Regions from separate parts of the Comamonas sp. A23 genome, predicted to be linked through region 3. Evidence: riboswitches for the same ligand, from Rfam matches in the RefSeq annotation. Region 3 holds a riboswitch; each other region holds the start of a gene.
What was found. Region 3 has a riboswitch for glycine ahead of gcvT (glycine cleavage system aminomethyltransferase GcvT). Riboswitches for the same ligand answer to the same signal wherever they lie in the genome.
Positions count from the first base shown of each region.

Region 1: another riboswitch for glycine. It lies ahead of EIC84_RS05740 (D-amino acid dehydrogenase); the one in region 3 lies ahead of gcvT (glycine cleavage system aminomethyltransferase GcvT).
Region 2: another riboswitch for glycine. It lies ahead of EIC84_RS13975 (trimeric intracellular cation channel family protein); the one in region 3 lies ahead of gcvT (glycine cleavage system aminomethyltransferase GcvT).

Region 1 covers NZ_RSDT01000002.1:275,923-279,180, reverse strand. Annotated here, with positions in the region: gene EIC84_RS05740 (D-amino acid dehydrogenase) at 85-1,353, opposite strand; glycine riboswitch at 1,525-1,624, opposite strand; gene EIC84_RS05735 (amino acid permease) at 2,168-3,258, shown strand, end outside.
Region 2 covers NZ_RSDT01000005.1:225,323-228,580, forward strand. Annotated here, with positions in the region: gene mnmC (FAD-dependent 5-carboxymethylaminomethyl-2-thiouridine(34) oxidoreductase MnmC) at 1-1,188, opposite strand, end outside; gene EIC84_RS13975 (trimeric intracellular cation channel family protein) at 1,353-2,018, opposite strand; glycine riboswitch at 2,071-2,190, opposite strand; glycine riboswitch at 2,204-2,296, opposite strand; gene EIC84_RS13980 (fimbrial protein) at 2,831-3,258, shown strand, end outside.
Region 3 covers NZ_RSDT01000001.1:769,620-772,877, forward strand. Annotated here, with positions in the region: gene EIC84_RS03585 (MolR family transcriptional regulator) at 1-339, opposite strand, end outside; gene gcvH (glycine cleavage system protein GcvH) at 387-761, opposite strand; gene gcvT (glycine cleavage system aminomethyltransferase GcvT) at 884-2,020, opposite strand; glycine riboswitch at 2,085-2,210, opposite strand; glycine riboswitch at 2,230-2,340, opposite strand; gene EIC84_RS03600 (hypothetical protein) at 2,429-3,019, opposite strand; gene EIC84_RS03605 (MBL fold metallo-hydrolase) at 3,033-3,258, opposite strand, start outside.

The DNA.
Region 1 (3,258 bases), on a different contig from region 3:
TTGCCATTCACACGGCAACAGCTGCCCCTCACGGGGCGCTGCGGCTGCCGTGTCTGGCTTGTTGATGAGGTTTTCAGGTCGTGGTCAGGCGCTGGCGGTGCTCAGCGTGGCCGGTCGGGGCTGTCTGCTGGCGCTGCCCATGGACTGCAGCACGAGGTCGCCGACCATGTCGGCGGTGACGGCCGACAAGGTCCAGCCCAGATGGCCGTGGCCGGTGTTGTAGAACACGCAGGGCTTGTTGCCGGGGCCCACGCGCGGCAGCATGTCCGGCATCATGGGGCGCAGGCCAGCCCAGGGCACGACGCTGCGCGTGCTGACACCGGGGAAGCACTGCTGAACCCATTCGATGAGCGGGCGGATGCGGTCGGCGCGGATGTCCTTGTTGAAGCCGTTGAACTCCGCCGTACCGGCAACTCGGAAGCGATCGTCGCCGAGGCGGCTGGTGACCAGCTTGGTCTCGTCGTCCAGCAGACTCACCACGGGGGCTGCGGCGCGGCTGGCTTCGTCCGGCAGATTCACCGTGATGGAATAGCCCTTGACCGGATAGATGTTGACGCTGTCGCCGAGCTGGGCGGCCAGGGCGCGGCTGGCCGTGCCTGCGCAGACCACCATGGCGTCGAAAGTCGAGGTCTCGGTTTCCAGGCCCTGGCGCACGGTCACGCTGGCCTGCTTGCCATTGCTGTTCACCGACACGATTTCCTGGCCGTAGCGGCATTGCACGCCCAGTCGCTCGCAGGCGGCGGCAAGGCCGCTGGTGAACTTGTGGATGTCGCCCGTGGAGTCGCTCTCGGTGAAGTAGCCGCCGTAGAAGGTTCCGGACAGGGTCGGCTCTATGGAGCGCATCTCCTGCGGTGTCACGGCGCGGCGCTCCAGACCGCCTTTGGCCAGCAACCGGGAAACCTTGCCCGCATGTTCAAAGCCTGCTCGGTCGCGGTAGATATGCAAGATGCCTTTTTGCTTCAGATCGAAGTCAATGCCTTCGCTGGCCGCCCAGTCAAACAGGTGCTCACGTGCCGCAATCGCCAGCCTGGCGGTCTCCACGGTGTTTTTCTCGTAATGGGGGATGGCAGCGAGAAACTGGCAGAACCAGGAAATCTTGTGCCAGCTGGGCCTGGGGTTGAGCAGCAGCGGAGCATCGCTCTTGAACATCCACTTGAGGCCCTTGACGATGGTGGACCAATGGGTCCAGACCTCGGCGTTCGAGGCCGAGAGCTGGCCGCCATTGGCGAACGAGGTTTCCATGGCGGCATAGCGCTGCTTCTCGAACAGGGTGACGGAAAATCCGCGGCGTGCGAGGGCGTAGGCGGTGGTCACGCCCGTGATGCCACCGCCGATGACGGCGATTGTCTTCATGATTCAGATTCCAGAAACGTCAAGGGTGGAGCCCGTGCGCAACATGCGCAGCGAACGCCCCCTCTGTTCTGGACCTGAGAGATTCACGAGGCAGGGCCTTGCGGCGCTGCTCGCTTGCTCCTTCGGTATGCCCGGCGGACGATGACGTCCGGACATTCTTCAGAGTGTGTGAAAGCGATGCCGATCCTTTGGCCTGAGAGTTTCCGGGGCGGTTGCTCCTTCGGCGCTGCATGCGCCAAGTTTGCGCTGCAGTCTCTCTCGGCATCACCGGGCTGAGAGCCTGTGGGCAAATGTAGGAAGAATGGCGGCGCCTGGATATACGGGTTTTCTAGACTTCTGCGCCAAGGCTCAGCCATGGCTGCTCATGTCGGGTCCATGCTATTTGATAGCGCCTGCCGCTTATCCTTCAAGGGAATATTGATTATTTGTCTATGAAAATGAATTTATTAAAGCGCAGTGTGCTTCTAAATTCATAGCGATAGACGCTGTCAAGTGCCGCCGAGCAGCCCCAGAGTCAGCCCCTGCATTGGCATGGCGGGTCATGGTCGGCGGTGGATTTGGGCAAAATATCGTCTTTGCCTGTCAATGGGCCCGGCGATATCACCGCTTTGCCATTGAAGCACCCGACTGGGGTGGCTGCCGATTCAGGATGCAACTGGCCTATCCGCCATGGCGTTCTGCTGTCATGGCTTCGTTCCTTTGTCCTTGTTGCCCGCGACCGTCATGGTCGCCTTTTTGCGTTGCCTGTCGCAGCGCCTGCGGGATGGTTGGGTGTTTTGTCCGGATGGGCGCAAACCATTACAACAAGACATTTATGTCCCAACCCAACTCAAGCCAGCAGCTCGCGCCGACTGGTGATGGTGACGATAACCAGCCCCGCTTGCACCGGGTGCTCAAGCAGCGCCACCTGAGCATGATCGCCATTGGCGGCGCCATCGGAACGGGCCTGTTCGTGGCCTCCGGCTCGGCCATCGCTCAGATCGGCCCCGGCGGTGCCGTGCTCACCTATCTGCTCATCGGCATCATGGTGTACTACATCATGACCAGCCTGGGCGAGCTGGCTGCCTTCATGCCGGTGGCCGGTTCCTTCTCGACCTATGCCTCGCGCTATGTGGATCGCGGCTTCGGCTTTGCGCTGGGCTGGAACTTCTGGTTCAGCTGGGCCGTGGTGGTGGCGGTGGATCTGGTGGCCTCGCAACTGGTCATGGCCTACTGGTTTCCCGATGTGCCGGGCATCCTCTGGAGCGGCCTGTTCCTGTTGCTGATGGTGGGGCTGAACGCGTTTTCCGCGCGCGGTTTTGCCGAGGCCGAGTACTGGTTCGCGCTGATCAAGGTGCTGGCCGTGGTGGCCTTTCTGATCACCGGCGTGCTGATTCTGTTCGGCATCATCAGCAACGGCCATGTACCGGGCTTCGAGAACTGGACCACGGGCGATGCGCCATTCGTCGGCAATTTCGCGACCTTTGTGGGCGTGGCCATGATCGTGGCCTATTCCTTCCAGGGCACGGAGCTGGTGGGCGTGGCGGCGGGCGAATCCGAGAATCCGCGCGAGAACGTGCCGCGTGCGATTCGCCAGGTGTTCTGGCGCATCCTGCTGTTCTATGTGCTGGCGATTGTCGTCATCGGCTTTCTGATTCCCTATACCGATCCGCAGCTGCTGCGCACCGATGTGGCCGATATCGCCGTGAGCCCGTTCACGCTGGTGTTCCAGCACGCGGGCCTGCTGTCGGCGGCCACGGTGATGAATGCGGTGATCCTGACCTCGGTGCTGTCGGCCGGTAACTCCGGCATGTATGCAGCCACGCGCATGCTCTACAACATGGCGACCGAGGGCAATGCACCGCGCATCTTCTCCCGGCTGACCCAGAACGGCGTGCCGCTGGTGGCCTTGATCGGCAGCACGCT
Region 2 (3,258 bases), on a different contig from region 3:
CAGTTGTGCGGGGCGTACCCAGCCAGCCTGCTCATGCCATACGGCGTGGCTGTCTGCAGGCAGCTGTGCCGCAGCCAACTGAGCCGGCAGCGCAGGCGCACTCCAGTGCAGGCCCCAGGGGCTGTTCTCGCTGCCGGGTTGCAGCCATGACCTGGGCAGATGGGAGGGCTCGTTCAGGTCATGCTCCAGCACGCCGCCATGGGCCCAGTCCTGGGCTGGATGCAACTTTTGCGCTTGGCTCAGTTGCTGCAGATTTTGTAGCGTTGTGCGTACGCCGCTTCTGGACAGGCGCGATAGAACACTGTCATCGGGCGAAATATGCGGGCAAAACAAGCCGGCTGGCAGGCCTGATGCTCCTGCCGCAGGCCCGGCCGCAGCATCCAGAACCGTCACTTCCCAGCCGCGTCTTGCCAGGCTGGCGGCAGCGGCGGCTCCTGCCAGGCCCGCCCCCAGCACCAGGCAGCGGCCGGCCTGGCTCACGGGCGCAGGCAGGCCGTCCGGGCGATGGCGTGGCTCCCAGGCCGGGTTGTAGGCTGCATGCAGGTTATGGCGCTTGGGCGGCACGCCAGCGCGCTTCTTGACTTCAAAACCCTGAGCCTTGAGCGCCAGGCGCACATGGCCGGCCACGCACCAGGTGGCAAGCTGCGTGCCCCGGCGGCAATGGCGGGCAATGTTCTTCATGGCATCTTCATCCCACATCTCGGGGTTGAGCTGGGGAGAGAAGCCATCCAGATACACGCTGTCCGCCGTCATCTGCTGCTTGCGCAGCATGGTCCTGGCATCGCCTATATAGAGCGTCAGCAGCACCTGGCCGTCATCAAAGGAAAGGCGATGCACGCCCGGCAGCAGTCCCCACCATTGCTCGGCCAGTTGTTCGCCAAGCGCGCGCAGTACCTCATCGGCCGGCAAAAACGCGAGCAGATCCTCGCGCGAGACAGGGTAGGCCTCCACCGAGACAAAATGCAGAATGCGCGGGCGTCTGGGATCGGCCTTCCATGCCGCCCAGGTGACCAGGAAATTCAGGCCGAAGCCAAAGCCGGTCTCCAGGATGCGCCACTGCGCTGCATCGGCCCAGGCTGCTGGCAGGTTGCAGCCACCGAGAAAAACCTGGCTGGCCTGGTCGAGGCCGCCGAACTCGCTGTGATAGCGATCGCCGAATCTGGAGCTGTAGGGGGTGCCATCCGGCATCCATGTGATCGGTTCAGACATGGAAAGTGAAACTACATGGGTAATGCATGGCGCAGTCTAGGTCAGAGCAGCCAGGCAAGGGCCGCCCCGCAGCGATGACTGCGTCCCCCTCCTGCGTCGCAAGAGAGGGGAAAGGCGCGCAGCGCCACAGGGGGAGCTCGATCTTATTCCCAGCGCTGCTGGTACGAAAAAACCGGCAGGCGCCATTTGAAACGAATGGCGGCCAGACGGAAGGCAAGACCGCCGGCAAAGCACACGATGGTGCTGATATTGGGGCTGACATCCAGATAGCGCAGGCCCAGGAACATCAGGCATACGGACAGCGACACGCTGGCATACAGCTCGCGGCGGAACACCACGGGGACCTGGTTGCAGAGCACATCGCGCAAGATGCCGCCGCTGATGCCGGTAATCATGCCGGCCATGATGATGACGATGGTGGGGTAGCCCAGCTCCAGCGCGGTATTGCAGCCGATCAGCGAAAAGGCGATCAGACCCATGGCGTCCAGCAGCAGAAACACCTGCTTGAGCCTGTGCATATGGCGTGCAATCACGGTGGTCAGCAGACCGAAGCTGATGACCAGATACACATACTCAGGGTGCTGGGTCCAGCCGATGGGGTAGTGGCCCAGCACCATGTCGCGGATGGTGCCGCCTCCCAGGGCAGTGACAAAGGCGATGACGACGACGCCGAAGATATCCATATTGCGCCGGCCTGCGGCGAGTGCGCCGGACATGGCTTCGGCGGTAATGGCCACCAGATAGATGACCAGCATGACGGTGAAGTTGGAGGCCTGGAACGAGTCCAGCAAAGAGACGGAAGGAAGCATGAAGGCACTTGAAAATAGACCAGCCACTCACATCGGCGGGAGTGTCCGGCTTGCCTCTCCCGCTGTCCTTTTACCTGAGAGTTGCGCATGAGCACCTTCGCGGTGGACATGCTTGCCCCTTCGGTGAGCCCTGCAGACTTGTGGTTGCGGGCTGCTCTCCAGTTGGCGATATCCGGGTCTTGTCAGACCCACCTGCGGTACTTATTGCCTGAGCGATTATGGGAGTTTGCGCCTTCGGCGGGAACCCTCTAAAGGCTCCGCTCTCCCGCGGGATGGGCGCGATTTTAGCCAGTTTCAGCGACTTTATTCGGGTTAATACCTGTATTGGTGTGCTTCTGCGGCCGCCGGCGCAGGGTGCGCAAGGCCGGTCCGACCCCGCCATGGCTCGCGCAAGCCCGCGTTTTCGTCTGTGAAGCCGTCTGCAATAACAAGCGGTGCTCTCGAAGAGCTCGCTCATTCTTCAGGCGTTGACAGACTGCTTAGGGACGACACGAACCTGTCGCGGCACGCAGAAGCGGCCCTTTGAACCGTTGCGTGGCGGCCATGCGATTCGAACAGCCGGTTTGGAGCGTAAAACAGCTGTTAAAGACAGGCGGCGTGCAGCAACTGGTGTTGGCGATTGCCGCCGCTTCGGCATGGGTCTGTGAGTGCCTCAGGTCAGCCTGAAGCCGACTCGATTGCAAGCCTGAGTGAGGGAGGCACGAAACACGGTGATAGCCGGCCCACGCCAAGCTTTTGAGAATATTCCTAGAAATTGCCATCTGAACCACAAATACCATGCTCTGCTCAGAAAAGGTATTTGTGGAATCTCAATGGCGAATCAACGATTTCTAAAACGCAAATTGATGCCGGTCATTTTGCGATTCTTGTGCACCTCGTTTCTTGTGGCTGCACCAATGGCAGTCAAGGCTCAAGGCGTCTGCACTATCAAGCTGGACAGCGGCGAGGAGGTTCCGATGGTTACCTTGCGGATTCAGTCGTGGGAAACGGGGGAATTTAATCCGTCGGTCCCCGTGGGAACAGTCATTAATTTGAAGAACGCCCAGGCCGTAGGCTCGGGCGGGTTCATTCAGTGCAAGAGGGTCATGGGAAGAACGGCCTACACCGTGATGACCAGCAGCGAGTCGGACGGGTTTGGCACCTTCAGGACTTCAGTTGCTGGCGTGGGGATCCGAATCAGGGAGCGTTCCAATCCTAATTGGTGGCCTAGAACGATTTATGACGACCGTACAAACTACTT
Region 3 (3,258 bases):
GCAGACCGAGCGCAGATAGATCTGGTTCATGTCATCGCTGGCCAGCCACTGGGCCTTGGCCGCATCGTCATGAGCCAGCATGCCCTGGGGCACGGGCAGATCCCAGTCGCTCAGTTGCTGCTGTAAAAAGCGCAGGGCCTTGGCGTTGCCGCCTGTTTGCTCCTGGTACCACTCTTGAAGAGCGGCCAGTGTGTCGCTGCCATCATCGCTGCCGAAGGGGCTGAAGTCGTCACCGCCGTCGTAATAGAAGTCCTGGGCTGCGATGCGCGCAAAGGTCGGGTGGCTGGTCTCGCGGGCGAGACCGACGTCCGGATCGTCGAAATACAGAATGGTGCTCATGGCTGCATGCAAAAACGGCCTTCGCAATGCGAGGGCCGTTGATACGCTTAGTTGTCCTTGGCGAAGTCGTTGTAGGCGGTCTCTTCCATCAGAGCTTCGAGTTCGCCCACATTGCTCATCTTGACCTTGAAGAACCAGCCTGCGGCCAGGGGGTCGCTGTTGGCGAGCGACGGGTCATCGCGCAGGGCTTCGTTGACTTCGACGATCTCGCCGGTCACGGGCATGTAGACATCGGCAGCGGCCTTGACGGACTCGACCACGCCAGCCACATCGCCGGCCTTGAAGGTGGAGCCCACGGCAGGCAGGTCCACAAACACCACATCGCCCAGTGCATCCTGTGCGTGTACGGTGATGCCGACGATGGCGGCATTGCTGTCAGCGGCGTTGATCCATTCGTGTTCTTTGGAATACTTGATGCTCATGGAAAGCTCCAGATGGGGGATTCAGGGGAATCGGGTGTTGTTTGAGAAAGGTCCAGCTCGCACTTTAGCGGTGTTCTGGCCGCTGTTTGGCAAACTGGCCCGTCTCATGCGCGGCGGCAGACCTAGCCGCGGTAGTAGCGGGTGGGAACGAAGGGCGTGGCGACTACCTTCATGGGCACGGGCTTGCCGCGCACCATGGCGAAGATTTCCGTATCGATGGCGGCGTAGTCGGGCTCGACATAGGCCAGCGCCACAGGCTGGTTGAGCGTGGGACTGAGCAGGCCGCTGGTGATGTGGCCGATATGCTGTCCGTCCATGTTTTCCAGCACGGCAGGCTCGCGTACGGGAATGCGTTCCAGCGCGATCAGGCCCACGCGCTTGCGGCGCAGCGACTGAGGGTTCTGCAATTGCTCCAGCACGATGGCCGCACCGGGAAAACCGCCCTCGCGCTCGCCGCCGGTGCGGCGAACCTTCTGCATGGCCCAGTTCAGCGCGGCTTCGACCGGCGTGGTGCTGGTGTCTATGTCGTTGCCGTACAGGCAAAGTCCGGCTTCTAGGCGCAGCGAGTTGCGTGCGCCCAGACCGATGGGGGCCACCTCGGGCTGTGCCAGCAGCGCTTCGGCAAAGGCTTCGGCAGCTTCGCCGGGCAGGGAGATTTCAAAGCCGTCCTCGCCCGTATAGCCGCTGCGCGTGATGTAGAGCGCATGGCCTTGCCAGTCGAAGTAATTGCCGGTCATGAAGAGCAGTTGCGTCACACCGGGAATCAGACGCGAGAGGGCAGTGACGGCTTGCGGGCCTTGCAGGGCCAGCAGGGCGCGCTCGGGCAGTGGGACGACCTCGCAGCGGCTGGCGATGCGGCTCTGGATATGAGCGATATCGGCCTCTTTGCAGGCACCGTTGACGATGAGGAACAGATCATCGCCGCGGTTGACGAACATCAGGTCGTCGAGAATTCCGCCTTGTTCATCGAGCAGCAGGCCGTAGCGCTGCTTGTGCAGGCCCAGGTCCATGACATCGACGGGCATCAGCGATTCGAGCGCGGCGGCGGCATCGGGGCCGCGCAACAGCAACTGGCCCATGTGCGAGACATCGAACAGGCCGGCAGCCTTGCGCGTGTGCAGATGCTCGGCCATCAGGCCTTGAGGGTATTGCACGGGCATGGCGTAGCCGGCAAACGGCACCATGCGGGCACCCAGTTTCTGGTGCAGTGCAAACAGCGGTGTGGAACGCAGATCGGAAGAGGTGTCAGCAGCAGTCACAGGCAAGCGCTCCGGTGGTCAAACCAAAATGAGTGGCCATGCATGGCTGGGCCATGCGTGGCGGGCTTGCCCTGCTGTCCGCTTTACCTGAGAGATTCACTGCACGCATTGCATCGGGCAGTTTGCTCCTTCGGTGGATGCCGGCGCACATACGAAATGACGGCCTGCATCTCTCTCCAGCAAGGGACGCTGCAGGTTTGCACACCTTGCAGCGCTTGTCAGTCCTTTTGCCTGAGCGTTTTGACACCGGGTTGGGGGTCTGCGCCTTCGGCGGTGCGAGGCAGCTTCAAGCTGCAGGCACTCTCTCCTGACCTTGGCGATTCTAGCGGTGGGCAAGGGGCTTGCACCACCGAATCGGATGGATTCTGGGGTTTTCGAGCACAGATCGCTGGAATTGAGCTTGCGGTCTCACTGCGGTTCTGTGTTCATGGCGGGCGTTCGAGGAGCATCGATCTCCTGGCGCGGAAACACCAGTTGGTAGGGCTGCTCGAAGCAGGACGTCACGGACTGGCCCTGGCGCATGCCGGGCTTGAACTTCCAGCGTTCGAGCGAGCGCATGATGGACTTCACGATGCGGGGATCGGTATCGGCGGGCTGGTAGGCTACACGGCCGAGTTCGCCCTGGGCCGTGACTTCCAGGCGGAAGACCACCGTGGTCTCCAGCCCGTTCGGAAACCAGTGGGCGCTGATGAAAGGCGTGGTGTGGCGGCGTGGCTGCGGTTGCCGATCGAGCTGGGCGGGGGGTGTGCAGTCTGCCTTGATCCAGGCAGGCCATTCCATGCTCTGTGGCCGCCTGTGCTGCGTGTCCAATGGCGGAGCCGGCGTCGGCTCCGGCTGCCCGGAAACTGTGATCGAGATGCCGGCATTCGGTGGTTGCTTGGGCTGGCTGCCATCGGAGAGGTGGGAGCAGGCTCCGAGCAGCAAGGCGGTCAGAGACGCGGCGCAGGCGGCGGCAAGGTGTGAGGTGCGCGAAATGTCCATGAGGACATTGTCGGCCATGCGGGTTGCACCTTCAGGGTTGCGCGGGGCGCAGATCCAGTCCCTTGCTGTCGGCCTCGGCGCAGGCGCGCCACCAGGGCGATCCGGCATGGGGGGCATCCAGGTCCAGGCGCTCACCCATCATGGGCGTGGCGATCTCTATGCCGTGCTGCCTGCCCAGGCTCAGGATCTGCTCGAAGGGGTCCCACCAGGCATGCATGGCGAGGTTGAAAGTGCCGTTGTGTATGGGCAGCAGCCAT